Regions from separate parts of the Furfurilactobacillus sp. W61-4 genome, predicted to be linked through region 2. Evidence: predicted binding sites of a transcription regulator. Region 2 holds the regulator's gene; the other holds the start of a gene.
The links. Region 2 encodes CtsR, which represses protease genes until heat stress. Its sites were predicted from a motif close to TTGGTCAAAAAAGGTCAAANA; they were not measured.
Positions count from the first base shown of each region.

Region 1: ftsH (ATP-dependent zinc metalloprotease FtsH) is a predicted target of CtsR. The motif match lies at 4,343-4,363, and genes of this name have one in related genera.

Region 1 is NZ_BAAJNZ010000002.1:35-10,679, reverse strand. Features, by position in the region: gene AC27FN_RS03345 (putative polysaccharide biosynthesis protein) at 1-879, shown strand, start outside; gene AC27FN_RS03340 (RNA-binding S4 domain-containing protein) at 903-1,178, shown strand; gene AC27FN_RS03335 (FtsB family cell division protein) at 1,341-1,724, shown strand; gene AC27FN_RS03330 (S1 domain-containing RNA-binding protein) at 1,839-2,297, shown strand; gene tilS (tRNA lysidine(34) synthetase TilS) at 2,392-3,741, shown strand; gene hpt (hypoxanthine phosphoribosyltransferase) at 3,745-4,296, shown strand; gene ftsH (ATP-dependent zinc metalloprotease FtsH) at 4,453-6,594, shown strand; gene hslO (Hsp33 family molecular chaperone HslO) at 6,772-7,656, shown strand; gene dusB (tRNA dihydrouridine synthase DusB) at 7,675-8,691, shown strand; gene lysS (lysine--tRNA ligase) at 8,765-10,252, shown strand.
Region 2 is NZ_BAAJNZ010000006.1:42,543-53,187, forward strand. Features, by position in the region: gene serS (serine--tRNA ligase) at 1-623, shown strand, start outside; tRNA gene AC27FN_RS08300 (tRNA-Leu) at 925-1,006, shown strand; tRNA gene AC27FN_RS08305 (tRNA-Thr) at 1,013-1,086, shown strand; tRNA gene AC27FN_RS08310 (tRNA-Gly) at 1,102-1,173, shown strand; tRNA gene AC27FN_RS08315 (tRNA-Arg) at 1,198-1,271, shown strand; tRNA gene AC27FN_RS08320 (tRNA-Pro) at 1,316-1,389, shown strand; gene AC27FN_RS08325 (DHH family phosphoesterase) at 1,646-2,602, shown strand; gene AC27FN_RS08330 (hypothetical protein) at 2,656-3,231, shown strand; gene AC27FN_RS08335 (hypothetical protein) at 3,234-3,638, shown strand; gene AC27FN_RS08340 (DMT family transporter) at 3,647-4,564, shown strand; gene AC27FN_RS08345 (D-2-hydroxyacid dehydrogenase) at 4,679-5,677, shown strand; gene tenA (thiaminase II) at 5,833-6,495, shown strand; gene AC27FN_RS08355 (CtsR family transcriptional regulator) at 6,864-7,337, shown strand; gene AC27FN_RS08360 (ATP-dependent Clp protease ATP-binding subunit) at 7,363-9,864, shown strand; gene AC27FN_RS08365 (TetR/AcrR family transcriptional regulator) at 10,053-10,645, shown strand, end outside.

The DNA.
Region 1 (10,645 bases), on a different contig from region 2:
CAAGAGGGCGGCACGATCTGTTTGTTCGCAGCGGTGGTCATCCTTTTGCAGCTCGTTGATTCGTTTACCGTGAAGCGTGGTCTAGTTGCGGGTGGACTTACTGATCCAGCTGCTAAATCCTTAAAAGGGGTTTATGATCGGGCCCAACCACTGATTCAGTTAGGCTTGGTTGTCGCAACTAGTTTTTCGGCCACCTTATTACCAGCTTTAAGCGTTGCCTGGCGCCAACAACGGCAACAAGCTATTCAAACGACGCTAACCATGTTGATCCACATTAGCCTGGCACTATCCGCTGCTGCTACAATCGGGCTAGTCGTGCTCATGCCACTCATAAACTTAGTCCTTTTTGGCAGTGAGACTGGTAGCCTAGCCTTAGCGATTTATTGTATCAGTATCATTTTTGCGAGCTTAATCAGCACGTATAATAGCATTTTGCAGAGTATGAATCAGTATCGACTGTCGCTAGTTGCGTTGATTGCCGGCCTCATTGTCAAGGGCTGTTTCAACTATTGGGCCGTTTTCATGTGGGGAATTAATGGCGCTAGTTGGCTGACCGTGATTAGTTTGGCGACAATGATGTTAATATTATGGTTAGGTAGTCCAACATCGATGAGACTAGCGTTGACCCAGGGCAGCTTCGTTCGCAAATTAGCGGGGATTGTGGGGGCAATGGGCGGACTGGCAGGTTTGACCAGTTGGCTGTGCCAGTCATGGCTGCCACTGACGCGTGGGTCAGCTATTTTGATGGTGGCAATTTGTGTGACACTGGGGATAAGCGTGTTTGTTGGACTAGCGTTGTGGGGCCAATTGTTTTCGATGCGAGAGTGGTTAACCTTGCCCGGCGGAAGACGATTGTTAAAACTAGCAAAACGAAATTAAGTCAGAATTTGACGAGGTGAAAGATGCGATTAGATAAATTTTTGAAATTATCACGTGTAATTAAACGGCGAACAGTGGCGAAGGAAATTGCTGACCAAGGCCGAATTACAATTAATGGAAACAAAGCGAAGTCATCCAGTAATGTTAATGTGAATGATAAGTTAGTTATTTCGTTTGGCAATAAAACCCTGACCATCCAAGTATTAAATTTGATGGAAATTGTTAAAAAAGATGATGCTGATAAGATGTATAAAGTCATCGATGAGGCGTATGCTCGAGACTTTAATGAAGAATCATAATTACAATTTTAATTGCATCACGAAAGTACGTTCCCCTAGAAATGCCTTGAAACGTTGAGGTGTAATGGTTTTGTCATTTACATCTATTTTAGCCGTTGTTATACTCTAGTTAATAAGTTGATTGAATGTAGTCGAAGTTGACCATTGACGGTGGGGCATGACATGCAAGATAAACAGACGGTTCATCAGTTGAATAACGATTATGTACAGCGTTTACGCGCTAGTGAAGTGGCTCATCAGGCTCAAAAATTAGCCTTGAGTAAACAACGTCGTGTTCGGGCTATTCGAATTTTAATTGGTTTTGCTGTCGCGTTAGTCTTGTGTGTATGGGCCTATGGGAGAAATTTGGCCAGCCTTCACCAAATTAATCAGCAAACGACGGTCGCGCAAAAGCAATTGAGCACTGCCAAGGCTGAACATGGTCAACTGAATCAAAGGGTGAAGCAGCTGCATAACGACGACTATTTAACGCAACTGATTCGGTCGAAATATTTATATTCGAAAGACGGCGAAATTGTCTACAATCTGCCGAGTAATTCGAAATAAAATTAACTGAAAATGGGCAAACCGACAGCCGCAGTGAATACCTGCGACTGTTTTATGTTAAAATAATTTTAATTTTACCGGTAGGTTTAGGTGCTCAGGAGGGCTATTTTTTCTATGGCAGTGGAAGTTGGTAGTAAGGTGACAGGGAAAGTGACGGGGATTACTAATTTTGGTGCGTTTGTCGATTTAGGCGATCATCAAAGTGGCCTCGTTCACATTAGTCAAGTCTCGAATAATTATGTCAAAGACATTCATGATGTCTTGAGTGTTGGTGATGAGGTTAGTGTTAAGGTCATGTCAATGGACAAGGGCAAGATTGCCTTATCAATGAAAGCACTTGAAACACAATCATCCAATACTGAGTCGCATCATGACCGGCCTCATGCCTCAGCACCTAAGCGGTCAAACAGTGCCAACGCGCATGGCAGTCGGGGTGGACGTAAGTCGCAACCGGTTGACAGCAGCTTCGATGGAATGATGGCGAGCTTTTTAAAGGATAGCGAGCAGCGCTTGGCAACTTTAAAGCACAACACTGAAGGCAAACGAGGCGGTCGCGGTGGGCGCCGTAGCTAAAGCAATAGCAGTGTACTGAAGCGTTGCGGTTTTTAAAACCGTGATGCTTTTTTTCTAAAGATAATTTGAGGAGGGGAGCTATATCGACGAAGTGATGCAGTTGTTTTTGCAAGCTAATCGCACACATCATCTGTGGCAGCCGACGGATACGGTCGTCTTAGCCGTGTCTACCGGTGTTGATTCGATGGCCCTGCTGGCACTGTTCAGTCAACTACCAAAATCACAGCGGCCACAGTTAGTGGTGGCGCACGTCAACCATCAGTTACGGGCTCAAAGTGACCTCGAAGAAGACTATCTGCGTCGGTACTTAGCTGGTAGTGAGATTAAGTTAGTTGTCGAGCACTGGCCACAACAAGCACATCCTAAATCAGGCTTGGAAGCGGCTGCACGTCAGGTGCGCTACCATTTTTTCCGGACAGTTATGTCGCAGTATCAAGCCAATGTTTTAGCAACGGCGCATCAGCAAGATGAACAAGTTGAAACAGCACTGATGGCGATGATTGAGGGCCGGTCATTTACGAGTACCTTAGGCATTGAATGGCGACGTCCTTTTGCGAGTGGACATTTGATTCGCCCCTTGTTAGGTGTGCCCAAGGCGAAACTTAGGGCGTTTGTGAACGATCACCAGATTAGGAGTTTTGAAGATTTGACAAACGAAGAGCTGGTGGCGACACGCAATCGAGTGCGCCATCAACTCATGCCACTGATCGAACAAGAAAATCCGCGTTTTGTTGCCGACTTTAGTCAGTCAATTGCGGATCAGCAGCAGATGACGCTTTATTTACGCGGTCAAGCTCAAACAATTTTGGCTGAAATCAGTGGTCAGGTGGACAAAGTTGTGCACCATGAGTTACCGACGAGTTTTTTATTGAAACAAGATTTCTTACGACAGCAAGGCCCGGTTGATATTGCCACTGGTGCTTGGCAAAATGCCGCCCGCGGATTGACTAGTGGTCCGCCGCAGACCCATTTCAATTTAGACAAAAATTGGCAACTTGTCCGTCGTTATGACCACTATTTCTTTCAAAGACGAGGAACAAGCCTTGAGAAAATTGACCGGCCGCTTCAATTTGAAAATAAAACTATGGTAACATTAAACAAACGACAGTCCTTAAACACTGGCGGCTGGCTGGTCGCTGTTGATGCCCAGCAAGTCGTGACGATGCAACCACAGCATCACAGCGTTCATGTTCGCGTCAAGGCATCTGAGTGGCCATTAGTTATTCGGTTGGCGAAGAAAAATGATCAGTTGGCTTTGCACGGTGGACATCATCAACAGGTTCGCCGAATTTTGATCGATCAAAAGGTACCTGTGGAGCAACGCCAATCGCAGTTAATTGTGACGACTAACACCGGACGACCGCTGTGGTTAGTTGGTCGAAAAGTGGCTGTTGATACCGATGGCGCATTAATTGAATTGTCGATAAAACTAGACGGGGAGTAGCAGATGAATAACGATATTGAAAAAACACTCTATAGTGTTGAGGACATTAAGGAAGCGGCTCACCGACTGGGGCAGCAACTCACCGAGGACTATCAAGATAAGCGGCCAATTTTAATTTCAGTCCTAAAGGGTGCGATCTTATGGACGGTTGATGTGATGCGCGAGATGGACATTATGGCCGAAGTGGACTTTATTGATGTTTCCAGTTATCACGGTGGTGTTGCTTCAGCCGGTGAGATTCAATTGGTCCACGATCTTAGCGCTGATGTCGCTGGGCGTAATGTCATCATTATGGAAGATATTATCGATACTGGGCGTACGCTACAGTTCTTGATTGATCTGTTGAAGCAGCGGCAGGCTAAGGATATCAAGGTCTGCACGTTGCTTGATAAGCCTGAGGGTCGAGTGGTAGCGGCTAAAGCCGACTATGTGGGTTTTCAATTACCAAAGGAATTCGTGGTTGGCTATGGCCTTGATTACAAAGAGTTTTACCGCAATTTGCCATATGTAGGTGTTTTAAAACCATCTGTGTATGAAGGGGACCAGCCCGAGTAAAAAATTGGCACCCGATAAAATTGGCCGAAAAAGGCGTGATTTTTATTTGGTCAAGATAGGTCAATTGTGATATAGTATGTTTCATCAACAGGGATTACCCCTGCTCAGACCCTCGAACGAGGTCTGAATAACGTCTATGCCGTCAGGAGGCAATGCATGAATACACGCCGAAATGGGCCGGTTCGGAATAGTTTGTTTTGGATCGTGATCTTCTTGTCATTTATGGGAATTTTATATTTCTTTTTTGGCAACAACTCCGGATCTCAAACCCAGAACATTCGTTCCAGCGAATTTGTCCGACAATTAAAGCAAAACAAAGTTAAAAACTTTCAGGTACAACCAGCCGGTGGGGTTTATAAAATCACCGGTGAGTACCGGAAGGCGCAAAAGGTTTCTGGTTCCGGCAGTACTGGTCTAGGAATCGGTAGTAGTCAAACGACGACTGCCAAGAACTTTACCAGTTCCATTTTGGAGAATAATGCTAGTGTCCAACAGGTAACTGATGCGGCGTCTAAGCACAATGTCAAGATGGATACTAAGCCGGAAGAATCCAGTGGTTTTTGGATTAATTTAATCAGCTTAATTTTACCTGTCATCTTGATTGGTTTCTTCTTTTACATGATGATGGGTCAGGCGGGCCAAGGTGGTGCTGGTGGCCGTGGCGGCGTGGCAAGCTTTGGGAAATCCAAAGCTAAACCTGCTGACCCGAAGAGTAATACGATTCGGTTCAGTGATGTTGCCGGTGAAGAAGAGGAAAAGCAAGAACTAGTCGAAGTGGTTGAGTTCTTGAAAGATCCGCATAAATTCACGACACTAGGCGCTCACATCCCAGCCGGGGTCTTACTTGAGGGCCCGCCTGGTACAGGGAAAACGTTGCTGGCTAAGGCCGTTGCCGGTGAAGCTGGCGTACCGTTCTTCTCCATGTCTGGTTCTGATTTCGTGGAAATGTTTGTCGGGGTCGGAGCTAGCCGGGTTCGTGACTTATTTGACCAAGCTAAGAAGAGTGCCCCATCGATCATCTTTATTGACGAAATTGATGCAGTTGGTCGTCAACGGGGAACTGGCATGGGCGGTGGTCATGATGAACGTGAGCAAACGTTGAACCAGTTGTTAGTTGAAATGGATGGATTCACGGGCAACGAAGGCGTCATTGTCATGGCCGCGACAAACCGGTCTGACGTGTTGGATCCGGCGTTGTTACGGCCAGGTCGTTTTGACCGTAAGATCTTAGTCGGTCGTCCCGACGTTAAGGGTCGTGAAGCAATTTTGAAAGTACATGCTAAGGGCAAACCATTAGCCGCTAATGTGGACTTAAAAGAGATTGCAAAACAGACACCTGGTTTTGTGGGTGCCGACTTGGCCAATCTTTTAAATGAAGCCGCATTGTTGGCCGCCCGTCGCGGTAAGACGCAGATTGACGCCGCTGATTTAGATGAGGCCGAAGATCGAGTTATTGCAGGTCCGGCTAAACACGATCGGGTTATCTCTGATCAAGAACGGCGAACGGTGGCGTTCCATGAAGCGGGTCACACGATTGTTGGTCTGGTCTTAAACGATGCGCGAGTTGTGCATAAGGTTACGATTGTCCCACGTGGTCGCGCCGGCGGTTACGCAATTATGTTGCCACGCGAAGACCAGATGTTGATGAGTAAAAAAGATGCCCAAGAGCAGATTGCCGGATTGATGGGTGGTCGTGCTGCTGAAGCCATTATTTTCAACTCTGAATCATCCGGTGCATCTAATGACTTCGAACAGGCAACCGGAATTGCTCGTGCGATGGTGACTCAGTACGGGATGAGTGATAAGTTGGGGATGGTTACGTTAGAAAGTGATGGTCAACCATTCTTAGGTGCTCAATATGGTCAACAACCACCTTACTCACAGGAGACCGCTGCGCTGATTGATGAAGAAGTTCGTCGTTTAACGAGCGAAGGTTATCAAGAAGCCCGCGATATCATTCAGAGTCACCGTGAACAGCACAAGTTGATTGCCGAAGCACTGCTGAAATATGAAACGTTGGATGAGAAGCAGATCTTAAGTTTGTTTAAGACGGGTAAGATGCCAGAAGCTCAGCAGACCAATGCTGATGCCGAAGCAGCCACCTTTGAACAAGCTAAGAGTGCGCTCGAACAGCGTGAGGCGCAACGTGCAGCAGCTCATGATGATGCGCTCAGTGCATCCACCAGTGATTCAACGGTGACAAACACGCCACAATCGGCTTCCAGTCAACCAGAATCTGCTAGTGAGGCACCAACATCATCAGCGCAATCAGACTCGGATTCACATTCAAACGAATAATTTAAGTTGGTTACAGAAAAAATATCTCGTCAATTTTGGCGGGATATTTTTTTGTCGCATCACCAAAGCACTAGTTCATGCGGAACTGACTTTTTTTATCGAGTGCGGTATACTTGCTTTCAGAAATTTTTGGCGGTGCCATCTGCGAGTGATGGCCAATTAATGAGGGAGTTTGAAATGAACGATTATTTAGTAAAAAGTATAATTGACGACGGGAATTTTCGCGCCTATGCCGTGAACAGTACAGGAGTCGTTGCCGAAGCACAACGGCGTCATGACACGTGGAGCGCGTCTTCGGCCGCGTTAGGGCGGACGTTAACGGCGTCGTTATTACTCGGCACTTCTTTATTGAAGGGGCAAGAAACGATGACCGTTAAAGTAGCTGGGGATGGTCCAGTAAAAGGAATTGTGGTCGATGCAGATGCCAAAGGAACTGTTAAAGGATATATTATCGATCCGCACGTCCATTTGCCTCTTAATGAGGCCGGACATATCGATGTTGGTGGCGCCGTGGGACACAATGGTTTCCTATCAGTCACCAAAAATTTAGGCTTAGATCAACCTTACACGGGGCAGGTTGGCCTCGTAAGTGGGGAAATCGGCGATGATTTCACCTACTATTTAGCTCAGTCGGAACAAATCCCGTCAGCAGTTGGTGTCTCAGTGTTTGTGGAAAACGACAATACGATTGGGGTGGCCGGTGGTTTTATGATTCAGGTTCTACCCGGGGCAGATGATCAGGCGATTACTCAACTCGAGCAATCTTTAAAAGATATGCCGTTAGTTTCCCAATTGCTACGCGATGGGAAGACACCAGAAGATATTTTAAATGACTTGTTTGGCGAGTCGCGGGTAAACGTTTTGGAAAAAGTTCCCGTGGCTTTCCAGTGTGACTGTTCGAAAGACCGCTTTGCTACCGATTTGAGTAGCTTGCCGGCTCACGAGTTGCAAGCCATGATCGATGAGGATCATGGTGCTGAGGCGGTCTGCCGTTTTTGTGGCAATCGTTATCAGTTTAGTGAAGCAGACTTGACCGCAATTATTGCTGAACAGCAGGCCTAGAATTGTGGAGGTGAGAAAATGAAATGGCAAATTGGTGGCGTTGAAATTCCCAACCAAATTGTGGTTGCACCAATGGCGGGGGTGACGAATCAAGCCTTTCGCGTTATCTGTAAGGAGTTTGGTGCCGGTCTAGTGGTCTGCGAAATGATCTCGGATCGCGGCATTATGTATCAGAATCAAAAAACATTATCGATGATGAGTGTTTCGAAAGCTGAGCATCCGATGAGCATTCAGATCTTTGGCGGGACAAAAGAAACTTTAGTCCAAGCCGCTCAATATGTGGACCAGCAGACTGAGGCGGACATTATCGATATCAATATGGGCTGTCCGGTTAACAAGGTCGTTAAAACAGATGCAGGTGCGCGGTGGTTGTTAGATCCCAACAAAGTTTATGAAATGGTTTCTTACGTGACAGACGCGGTTAAAAAGCCAGTGACCGTCAAAATGCGTACCGGTTGGGATCCCGATCATCTTTATGCGGTGGACAATGCTTTAGCGGCTGAGCGTGGTGGCGCTGCGGCCTTGGCGATGCACGGACGCACTCGTCATCAGTTTTATGAAGGTCATTCCGATTGGCATATCTTGCACGAAGTGGCCGAGCAGATTCATATTCCATTCATGGGCAATGGTGATATACAAACGCCGGCAGATGCCAAGAAAATGATTGAAGAAGTGGGGGCGGATGCGGCAATGGTTGGCCGGGCCGCAGAAGGTAATCCATGGGTTTTAGGCCAGATGGCTCATTATCTGGAAACGGGCGAGTTGCTGCCAGAACCCACTGCAGCTAAAAAGATTGCCATCGCTAAGGAACATTTGCAGCGACTAGTGGATCTAAAGGGTGATCACATCGGTTCGCGCGAATTTCGCGGTCAAGCTGGATACTATCTGAAAGGGATCGCTCATTCCGCGCGAACAAAAGTTGCCTTGAATAATGCCGAAACCGCAAGCGAAATGATGGAACTCTTTGATCGATTTATGGTGCAATTAGCTGATCGGCAAGCGCGGGAAACTTCGGAAAGTGTTCGGCAGCGCTAACTTTTAGTGTAAAATAGGGACAGTGTTAATTTGACAGAAGTGAGGGATTAATGTGGCAAAACAAGATACAGAGATGAATGATCAAATGCGCGTGCGCCGCGAAAAGCTACAAGAGTTGCGCGATCAAGGGATTGAGCCTTTTGGTCATCGATTCGATCGGACGCATTTAGCTGCTCAATTACATGAGCAGTTTGGCGAAGAAGACAAGGAAACACTAGCCGATGAAGACCATGTTGTCACGATTGCCGGCCGGATGGTCTCTAAACGTGGTAAGGGGAAAGTGGGATTTGCCGATTTAAAGGATCGAAGTGGACGCATTCAAATTTATGTTCGTAAAGATGTCATTGGCGAAGAGATGTACCACGTATTTAAACGGGCGGATATCGGTGACTTTATCGGCATTAAAGGTGATGTCATTAAGACGGATATGGGCGAGTTGACTGTCCGTGCCCAGGAGTTAACCTTCTTGAGTAAGGCGCTACGGCCACTGCCTGATAAATTCCACGGTTTAACCAACCAAGAACAAATTTACCGGCAGCGGTACCTTGACTTGATTGCTAATGATGATAGCTTTGATCGATTCAAGAAGCGGACGAAAATCATTTCGGCTATTCGTCATTATCTGGATGGATTGGATTTCCAAGAAGTCGAAACGCCGGTATTGCATAATATTGCTGGTGGTGCGGCAGCGCGACCATTTATCACGCATCATAATGCGTTAAATATTGAACTTTACTTACGAATTGCCTTAGAATTGCACCTAAAGCGCTTGATCGTGGGTGGCATGGAACGGGTTTATGAAATTGGCCGTGTGTTCCGTAACGAAGGTATTGACACCAAACATAATCCTGAGTTTACGATGTTAGAGTCTTATGTCGCTTATTGGGACTTCCATGATGTGATGGATGAAACTGAGGGAATCTTTAAGGCTGCTGCCAAGGCGGTGACCGCAGATGCCGTTGTGAGCTATCAAGGAACGACAATTGATCTTGCCAAGCCATTCAAACGCGTCCACATGGTTGATGCCATTAAGGCCGAAACGGGAATCAATTTTTGGCAGCCGATGGATCTTGAACAGGCGCGCCAATTAGCCACTGAGAATGGCATTCATTATGAACCGTTTTGGACAGTTGGTCATATTATTAACCAGTTCTTTGAAGATAAGGTTCAAGATACGCTAGTGCAGCCAACCTTTATCTATGGTCATCCGGTTGAGATTTCACCACTGGCTAAAAAGAATCCAGATGATCCACGGTTTACTGACCGGTTTGAACTCTATATCATGGGTAATGAGTTCGCCAACGCCTTTACGGAACTAAATGATCCGATTGATCAACGCGAGCGTTTCGAAGCCCAAGCGAAGGAACATGATGCTGGTGACGACGAGGCCCAATTGATTGATGAAGATTTTGTTGAAGCATTGGAATATGGTATGCCTCCGACGGGTGGTTTAGGGATTGGGATTGATCGGTTAGTTATGTTGTTAACCGATGCGCCATCAATTCGGGATGTGCTACTATTTCCAACGATGCGAGCCGAAGACAATCTTGACCAAGATTAACGGTACCTTTTTTTTAAAGACACGCTGAGGCGTGTCTTTTTGCGTCTCAGGATATGGTTTTGTCGGACAATGAGGGAGGGCAGTTACTTGGAAATCAACAAGGGATTGGTCGAAGTTGATGGGGGAACATTAAAAACAAATGATATTGCAACAAAATGATTGACCCATAGGTTCAGGACTGGTATTCTAATAAACGTCGTCAAAAAGGAAATGAATGTTTTTTCTTCTTAACGGCGGATATACCAATTCAATACAGCTTGAAAATAACTTATTGAAAGTTGTTGACAGAGCAACAAAAAACTGGTATTCTAAATAAGTTGTCTGATACAGACCAATTCGGTAACAGACAGGTAGATCTTTGAAAACTGAACAACGTTTCGACGAATCAAATGT
Region 2 (10,645 bases):
AAGATTTGACCTTGATTCCGACAGCGGAGGTTCCTTTGACGAACTACTACCGTGATGAGGTTTTGCCTGCTGCAAAATTACCGGTCTATTTAACGGCGTTAACACCAAGTTTTCGTTCTGAGGCTGGGTCGGCTGGTCGTGATACGCGCGGACTAATCCGCATGCATCAATTCAATAAGGTCGAGATGGTTAAATACGTTAAGCCAGAAAGCTCTTATGATGAATTAGAAAAGATGACTGCTAACGCTGAAAACATCTTGCAGAAATTGGGCTTAGCCTACCATGTGATTACGTTGGCAACTGGGGATATGAGCTTTACTGCAGCTGAAACGCACGATCTAGAAGTGTGGATTCCACATCAGGAAACCTATCGAGAAATTTCCAGCTGTTCTAACTGTGAGGACTTTCAAGCTCGGCGGGCTCAAATTCGGTACCGTGACGAAGATGGCAAGGTTCACTTAGTTCATACGTTAAACGGTTCTGGTTTAGCTGTTGGTCGGACCGTCGCGGCCATTTTGGAAAACTATCAAAATGCGGACGGTTCTGTCACAATTCCAGAAGTTCTCGTGCCGTACATGCACGGCGTAAAGAAGATTACCAAAGAAAATGCCCACGCTAAGTAACGGTGCTATTCGAGGCTAGATTATTTGTTATAGTCTCTAAGGTGTTACGACCAAGATTGTCTTGCTGGTCGCAACACCTTTTTTCTACCTTTGGTCACGCCTGTCTACTTGGCAAGGAATGCCAACCGGTCAGCCTCAGCTAGTGCTCGACATCATCCCAGCTTGTTTTGCTCTGATTATTTGGTACATCGAGCATAATTCCGCACATTTTTCGAGAAAATCCCTGAAATCATGTTGACAGTTTTTGACCGTAAATGATACTATCTAATAGTTGTCTGATGAGGGAACGGAATCAGATGCTGCGGATGTGGCGGAACTGGCAGACGCGCTAGATTTAGGTTCTAGTGTCTTTTGACATGGGGGTTCGAGTCCCTTCATCCGCATCGTTTGCCGACTTAGCTCAGCTGGTCAGAGCACCGCTCTAGTAAAGCGGGGGTCGGAGGTTCGAATCCTCTAGTCGGCATTGTACCAGTAATATGCGGAAGTAGTTCAGTGGTAGAACATCACCTTGCCATGGTGGGGGTCGCGGGTTCGAATCCCGTCTTCCGCTTTTCGTAACGTCTGTTATGAGAATGCACCCATAGCGCAACTGGATAGAGTGTCTGACTACGAATCAGAAGGTTGTAGGTTCGACTCCTACTGGGTGCATCATTGGCGACCGCCACCAATAACTGGTGGCGGTCTTCCTTTTTCGGGATATAGCTCAGCTTGGTAGAGCACTGCGTTCGGGACGCAGGGGTCGCAAGTTCAAATCTTGTTGTCCCGATTAGATATAGCACCAACTATGGAAGTGTCAACACGGTCAGTCGTGTTGACACTTTTTTGCGAATCTACTGAGCTTGGCCCTTGTTCTAACCGACCATCTGGCTTATTTGATTGTTGCTAATGGCTTTGTTTTTCAATTATGTTGAGCCGGTTGAGGGAGAAGTGGATGAGTTAACAAAAATAGGGGCATTTTTTGGAATTAAGGGTCTGATTATGGCATGATGACAGTAGCGAACAGCATAAGGAGCGAATTGACCATGAGTGTAACAAGCGATATCTTAACGGCAATTGAAGAAGCACCAACGATTATTTTGCATCGTCATCAACGTCCAGATTTAGACGCGTTAGGTTCCCAACTAGGGCTTAAATCGATTATTCAGGCAGCTTTTCCTCAAAAGGCTGTTTGGGCAGTAGGAGAAATGCCCGAGGATTTTGCTTGGCTTGGCACGATGGACACGATTGACGACGCGCAGTATCAAAATGCATTGGTCATTGTCCTCGATACAGCCAATACTGAACGAATTGATGATGGCCGATATGCAACTGGCAATCAGTTAATTAAAATCGATCACCACCCTAATGATGATGCTTATGGATTGCCAATGTGGGTATTGCCAAAGGCCTCCAGCACCTCAGAGCTGATTGTTGATTTGGTTAACGACAGTCACGGTGTTTTGAAGCTTAATCAAACGGCCGCCATCGCGTTATACGCCGGGATTGTGGGTGATACTGGTCGGTTTTTGTACCCGGCCACCAGCGCACATACCTTTGCTGTCGCCAGTGAATTACTAGCGACGGGCATTGATGCCGCAGCGGTTAGTCGCCATGATAGTGAGCTTAGTCGGGGCATCGGTCGGCTGATGGGCGATGTTTTGAATCAATTAACGATTGATCAAGATGGCGCAGCTAGTTACGTGGTGACTCAAAAGCGGCTGCATGAGTTGAACGTTTCTACCGAATCGGTTCACGATCTGGTCTCAACGCCCGGACGGTTAGCTGACGTAATTGCTTGGCAAATTTTTGTTGAGACGCCAGCGGGGGATTACCGAGTTCATTTACGCTCCAAGGGACCAGTTATTAATGAGTTGGCCAAACAACATCGTGGTGGGGGTCACGAGCTGGCCAGTGGCGCAACAGCCGCTAATCTAGACGAAGTTGAAGAAATGATTCATCAGCTGGCGACGATTGTTCATGATTGGCGGCAAGCTCATTAAGCTTTAGCGTTAGTGGAAATGCACGAATTAACTGACCAACAGGGAGTGATTAAGTGGCAAACCGTAATCAAGCGGCCCAGCAAGTATTAATTGCTTGGCTAGATCAAACAGTTAAGCAACGGCGTGAAACACGTCTGGTGCGGCAGTTAGCGTATTTAGATAATTTAGTGACCACCGCGACGACTCGATCGACCGGTGATTTAGCAGCGGCTCAAGCTGCGATGGTGCTGCCGAATGAAGATTTTTTGGCGTGTTTGCTAACGTATCCTTTTCGTGAGCAAGTTTTGACTGGCGACGCAATTCGAGTTCAACACTGGTTTGAGCAGGCATTGGCCTCGGCACACAGTCAAATTTTTAGTAACATTGGTCTATTAATGGAAATTGTTTTAGATCAGGAGTCTGGCTGTGATGTCGCCCAATGGGATGCTGAAACGATTGGTACAGCTAACTGTCTTGCTGGCTTGGCCAATGACCAATTTTTAACCATTGTGGTTCAATGGCAACAGCAACTTGTCGGTCAGCCAGTTCATGATGATCAGCCTTTTCGACTTCATTTGGCGCCAGAACAGCTATGCGAGTCTGAATTATCCCAAATCCATCAGGTTACATCTAAACGGAGGCGACATTGATCATGATTAAGAGATCCGGAAGGCTATTGAAATTGATATGGGGCCTAATGCTGTCGACGGTACTGATTTTAACGATCTGGCCGGCGCATTCGCAGCAAAGCTTGACGAATTTAGCGGCCTGGTGGATCTCCTTTTTCATACTTACACTTGGCTTTGTTTTCGGGTGGCGTTATCGGAAACGTTTACGTGGTAGAGTTCTGTTAGCAACGATGGTGGCGTTGACGGTGGTTTTTGGTTTGTTTGCATTATTAGTTGCCTTGTTTGCCGAACAAGGAATCGTTCGGCTGGGACTAGCTTTGGTCGCTTTGAGCATCGTGGTTACGGGTATTTTATGGTATGGTCGAGTATATGAACGACGTCAATGGCTTAATACCGGATTAGATGATCATCATGATCAAGTGAGTTGAAATGGAGCGTGAAACGGTTGATCAAGCGGCAAACACAGGTTTTAAACGGCATTCTTTTAGCTAGTGGTGGGGCGATGCTCTGGGGTGTTTCTGGAGTCATCGCCCAAATTTTGTTTACTGGAACCCATCCCGTGACGCCAGCTTGGCTAACCACCGTCAGGATGATGCTGGCAGGTGGAATTTTGTTAATTTACAGTACGCTCGCTGGTGGTCACCCATTGGCCGTATGGCGTCATCGAAAAACCGCTTTTCAGCAGATTGTTTTTGCTTTAGCCGGTCTCATTCCCATTCAATTTTTCTATTTCTTGGCAATTCAATATGGTAATGCGGCATTGGCGACCATTTTGCAATTTCTCGGCCCCTTGGTTATTGCCGGTTATTACCTGATTTTTCACCACGAAATTCCATCCCGTGCAGAAAGCATTGGGATGTTACTAGCACTAGCTGGTGCTTTTTTTGTGGTTACCCACGGTCGTATCGATCATTTGGCCGTCTCTCCGGGGCTGTTGTTTTGGGGTTTGATGTCAGCGATTGCCGTGGCAACCAGTACGTTGCTACCTCGACCATTATTGCCGCGCTTCGGAGCCATCAATGTCAATGGCTGGGGACTTTTAATCGGTGGTTTGGCCATGAATGTCATTCAACCAGCTTGGGTCGGTGTACCGCCATTAACCAGTCGAACGCTCCTTGCCATCGGTCTGGTTGTTTTATTTGGAACTTTAATTGCCTTTGTCATGTATTCTGCTAGCCTACGGTATATCTCACCCACAACGGCTAGCCTTTTAGATGCCTTTGAACCCCTTGCAGCGACGGTAATTTCGATTACGGTGCTGCATATTCCATTTTCATGGGCTGATGGCCTAGGCGGTAGTTTAATCATCTTAGCGGTGGTGATGTTGACCTTGGGCTATAAGCGGCCAAACTGATGAACTTATATGAGTTGGTTCAAGATAATTCAATTGATGTCTTGGTAACTTATGGAACCGCACGCAAGCGTGGTATAATTAGTTTGTTACTGAAATTAAATGGAGGTTTTTAACGTGAAAATTATTGCTTACGGAATTCGTGATGACGAGCGTCCATATGTTGATGAATGGGCCCAAAGCCAAGGAATTGAAGTCAAAGCAACTAGTGAGTTGTTAACAGAAGAGACTGTGGATCAAGCAGCCGGTTTTGATGGGGCGGTCGTTTATCAACAAAAGCCTTACACAGCTGCGGTTATTGATCGTTTAGCAGAACTAGGCGTTAAAAATATGTCCTTGCGTAATGTCGGGGTGGATAACGTCGATGCAGAAGCAGTTAAACGGACTGGCTTACGTGTCACCAACGTTCCAGCCTATTCACCTGCCGCAATTGCTGAATTTACCGTAACCGAATTAATGCGATTATTACGTCACACAAAACAATTCGAACGTCGGCAAGCAAAGGGTGACTTACGCTGGGCACCAGATATTGCCACTGAGTTGAACACGTTGACTGTTGGGGTCATCGCAACTGGGCGAATTGGCCGAGCAGCTATTCAAATTTATCAAGGCTTCGGTGCCAAAGTTGTGGCGTATGATGTCTTCAAAAATCCTGAGTTAGAAAAAACGGGCATGTATGTTGATACGTTAGATGAACTATATGCACAAGCCGACGTTATTTCTTTGCACGCGCCAGCCACTAAAGAAAACTATCACATGTTAAATGCAGCAGCCTTCAGTAAGATGAAAGATGGCGTGATCATCTTGAATCCGGCTCGTGGTGATTTGTTAGACACCGATGACTTAATCGTTGCTTTGGATTCTGGTAAAGTCGGTGGTGTTGCCATGGACGTTTATGAGGGTGAAGTCGGCATCTTTAATGCTGATTTTGGTCAATTTGATGCCATTCCTGACGAACGGTTAAAAGATTTGATGTCACGGGACAACGTTTTGGTGAGTCCGCACATTGCGTTCTACACGAAGACAGCGGTTCGTAACATGGTGCAGTTTGCTTTAAACAACAATCGTCAGTTAATCGAAACTGGCACGGCTGACAATGTCGTTTCGTTTGACTAATCAGGATTTGGTAACGCCGGATATAAATGTGTTCGTCTGTTTGTAAAGAGCTAGTATCGATTATGTAAAACCCATGCTTTCATGATGAAGGCATGGGTTTTATCGGCTATACTAGGTGAGACGCATGGCACTTTCTTCAGTAAAGGAGTCTTATCATGTCTTTCAGTCAAAACGCCTACCAAGCCAACCGGTCACTTTGGCAAGCCAGCATTCAGCATCCATTTATTCAGCAACTGCGTGATGGTACTCTGCCTGAAGCAACCTTTCGTTATTACATCATTCAAGATCATCATTATTTGCATGACTTTGCGCGGGTGCACGATTTAACGGCGCAAGTAGCTGAAAACAAACAGGTCAAACAGCTTTTAACAGATTTGGCGAACGGTCTGCGGGCTGGTGAAATCACAACCCGAACGACGTTTTTTAAACCGTTAGCGATTACGCCAAGCGATGTGACACAGACGCCAATGGCACCGACAACCTATGCTTATACGTCGCACATGTATCGGACGCTATCACAGGCGGGACCAGCTGCCGCCATTGCCGGTCTACTACCTTGTGCTTGGTTGTATGCGGATATTGGTGCTGCCTTACAAGGGGTGAACTCACCGGTTCCTGTCTATCAGGCCTGGTTAGACAGTTACCAAGCCGCTGATTATACTGACGCTGTGGCGACCCAAATCGAATTGACTGACCAAGTTGCCGCTGCCACAGATCAAGCGGGACGGGCACAAATGATGGCCGCATTTGCGCGGAGTACGTATTTTGAACTCAACTTTTGGCAAATGGCACTTGATCATCAACAATGGCAGCTATGATTATTTTCGTTACGTTAGTTAGCCTCGTATGATGACAGGGCGTTGTTTGTGAAGACCAATAAAATTGCCACAGAAGTACATTTCATTACTAATCTGAATCATCAAGACACGGGACATAAAGTCAAGTGACGCCGCCGAAAAGTGAATTGTAAACGATGAAAAAATGTCATCGTTTGTAGTTCGCCCGCAACACGCGTCACTGTCCGACTTATGTCCCGTTTCCGCGTTCTACGCGTCTGGATGACCGAGGCATGTGTCAGTGGTATTTTATTTGGGCCTACCGAGGCCTTTGAATCCTTTATGATTGCAAATTTAGTCAGGGTTCGTATAATATAGTCAATATTAGTCAAAGACTGGGGTGAGCAATCATGGAAGGACCAACTAACATTTCGGATGTGATTGAGAAATATTTGAAGGGTATCTTGGCTGATGAAGAACAGGTGGAAATCCGCCGTTCTGATATTGCCGACCAATTTAATGTCGTTCCTTCACAAATCAATTACGTGATCAAAACCCGCTTCACCATCCAGAATGGCTACATCGTAGAGAGTAAGCGCGGCGGCGGTGGCTATATCCGGATCGAAAAAGTTAATTTGTTGGCAGATACGGATGTGCTCGATAGTCTGCTTAGCGACGTCGTGGGCGATGCCATTAATCAACACGACGCATATGCGATTATTAATTCATTATTCAACGACGGTGTACTCAAGGAACGCGAGGCCAATATTATTTTAGCGGCAATTGATAAAGACACCTTGGCCGTGGCTGACCATGAGGTGGAAAATACGCTACGCGCCCGTATCCTGATTGGCGTGCTGAATCGTTTACGGTTTGAAGACTGAGCGTTAATGAAAGGCAGGACAGCAAATGGACAATTTATTTACCCCGAGTGCTAAAGATGTTCTCGTTTTGGCGCAAGAACAAGCGAAGTATTTTAAACACCAGGCGGTCGGCACTGAGCATTTGCTCCTTGCTTTAACCATTGAACAAAATGGGATCGCTAGTAAAGTTTTACAACAATTCAATATTACTGAAGAAGATGTCCGTGAAGAAATCGAACGGTTCACTGGTTATGGAACGTTAACTAATGTTGACAAAGAGACGTACCTTCCTTATTCACCAAAGGCGAAGGATATTCTCACGATCGCTGGTGATGAAGCGAAACGGTTGGGTGCGACCAAGATTGGGACCGAGCACCTATTATTGGCGCTACTTTCTGATGAAAGCATTTTGTCTTCACGTATTTTGGTGACGTTAAATCTCGACTTGGCTCAAGCACGCAAAGTGATTCTGCGTAAGCTAGGAATTACTGATTCACCACGGCGTCGACAACAAATGAGCAAGGCTGCCAATAATAAGCAGCAAACAGAAGGAACACCAACACTAGATTCGTTAGCACGCGATTTAACGGCTTTGGCGGCGGATAACCAGATGGATCCGGTTGTTGGTCGGAGCAAAGAAGTTAAGCGGGTCATCCAGATTTTGAGTCGTCGAACCAAAAACAACCCCGTTTTAATTGGTGAACCTGGGGTGGGGAAGACAGCGATTGCTGAAGGATTAGCTCAAAAGATTGTCGCTGGCGACGTGCCTGAAGACTTAAGCGACAAACGTTTGATGATGCTTGATATGGGCTCCTTGGTTGCTGGCACTAAGTATCGTGGTGAGTTTGAAGATCGGCTGAAGAAAGTCATTGAAGAAATTTACAATGACGGACATGTGATCTTATTCATCGATGAGTTACACACACTAATTGGCGCTGGCGGTGCTGAGGGTGCGATTGACGCTTCTAACATTTTGAAGCCGGCCTTGGCTCGTGGTGAACTACAAACAATTGGCGCGACAACTTTAAACGAATATCAAAAGTACATTGAATCTGATGCCGCGTTGGAACGCCGGTTTGCAACAGTTCAAGTCGATGAACCGACGGAAGCTGAAGCTGTGGAAATCTTAACGGGATTAAAGCCACGTTATGAAGAACATCATCAAGTTGAGATTACTGATGACGCAGTTAGTGCGGCGGTCAAGCTATCGGCTCGCTATATCACGGAGCGTTTTCTGCCTGATAAAGCGATCGATTTGATGGATGAAGCCGGTGCCAAGGTTCGTATTGATGCTGCCGGTCACAAGACAAAATTAGCTAAGCAAGAAGATAAGTTAACTGACTTACAGCAACAAAAAGAAGCGGCGATTGAGAATCAGGACTTTGAAGGTGCGGCTGCAATTCGTGAAAAAGAGATGGCAATGCGAAAACGCGTTGATAAGCTCTTGGATGAACAGGACAATGAAAAGCTCAGCGGCCAGCCACATTATGAGCTACAAGTGACTGAAGAGGATGTTGCCGAAGTTGTTTCAGAATGGACTGGTGTGCCGCTGACACAACTGCGAAAAGACGAAGAGTCACGATTACTCAACCTAGAAAAGGTTTTACATGAACGGGTAGTCGGTCAAGACGAAGCCATTTCTGCGGTTGCACGGGCGATTCGCCGTGCTCGATCTGGGTTGAAAGATCCAAATCGTCCGATTGGATCTTTCATGTTTCTTGGACCTACTGGAGTCGGAAAAACTGAGTTGGCCAAAGCTTTAGCCGAGGCCATGTTTGGTTCAGAAGATAATATGATTCGGGTTGATATGTCAGAATATCAAGAACGCTTTAGTTCAAGTCGGTTGATTGGGGCAGCCCCAGGATATGTCGGTTACGACGAAGGGGGCCAGTTAACTGAGCAGGTTCGAAACAAGCCTTACTCAGTGGTCCTTTTGGATGAAGCCGAAAAAGCGGATACCGACGTCTTTAACTTGTTATTGCAAGTATTGGATGATGGGTTCTTGACGGATTCGAAGGGACGCAAAGTTGATTTTCGTAACACAATTTTGATCATGACTTCGAACTTGGGTGCAACTGCTGTTCGAGATGACAAAGAAGTTGGGTTTGGCGCAACCAGTGCGACAGATAATTACCAAGCAATGTCCGACAAGATTCGCCAAGCATTGCGACTCACGTTCCGACCAGAATTCTTAAATCGAATTGACGAAACGGTCATTTTCCACTCCTTGACCAAACCAGAACTGCACGAAATTGTGAAATTAATGGCCGGAACCGTTTTAAAGCGAGTGGCTGACCAAGGAATCAAGGTCAAAATCACACCTGCTGCCATTGATGTGGTGGCTGAGGCTGGGTTTGATCCAGAGTATGGTGCGCGACCAATTCGACGAGCCTTACAGACCCAGGTTGAGGATCGCCTTAGTGAAGCGCTGATCGCTGGTCAAATTAAGACGACAGACGCGGTCACTGTTGGCGCTAAATCTGGCAAAATAACGATTACAACAAAGACAGCCCCGGCTGCCAAGGCAACGGTTAGTGCGAAATCTTAACCGCAATAAAGTTTTCATCGCTTGTCTCTTTTTGGGAGATGAGCGATTTTTGCGTGTCGCTCATTAGACCATTGGGGGACTGAATGCGAATCGTTAAGATTTATCCAGAAAGTTAACCTTGTGAATTGCATTTTAGGTCGTTAACCGGCAAACTTGAAGTAAATAATTATGCGAGTGAGGAAGTACCTATGAGTCGAGAGGAGCAACTGGCCCACACGCGCCGAGGCATATTGGACGCGGCTCGGACCTTATTTTTAAATAAAGGATACGCAGAAACATCAACGCGTGATATTGCGAACGCGGTTGGGTTAACGCAACCGGCTCTTTATCATCATTTTGCGGATAAAGAACTTATCTTTATTGAAGTGATTAGTGAAGTTGGCCGTGAACTAGCGGGCCGGATGAATGCAATTATTGACGATGGCAAGGGCGATGGTTTAACGATATTGACCGACTTGTCGCAAGCCATGGTGGCAATTCATCCTCGTGATGCTTTTAGCCTAATTCACGGCAGTTTCCAATATTTAAAGCCGGAAAATCAAGGCAAATTAGGCCGAATCTTTAGTCAGGATTACGTCCAACCGCTGGTCCGTTTTTTTAGTTCAGATAAGCTGACATTAAAGCCAGGGCTAGATCCAATGACTGCAGCAAATTTTTATATGACGAGTTTAGCGCCACTGTTTGCGGAATTTCATCAACTAGGTGGTCCTAATCTGAGTGATCGCGAACGCATTCAAGTGTTACTAAGGTTGATCTTATTTGGCGTTGCCGATGAGACGAA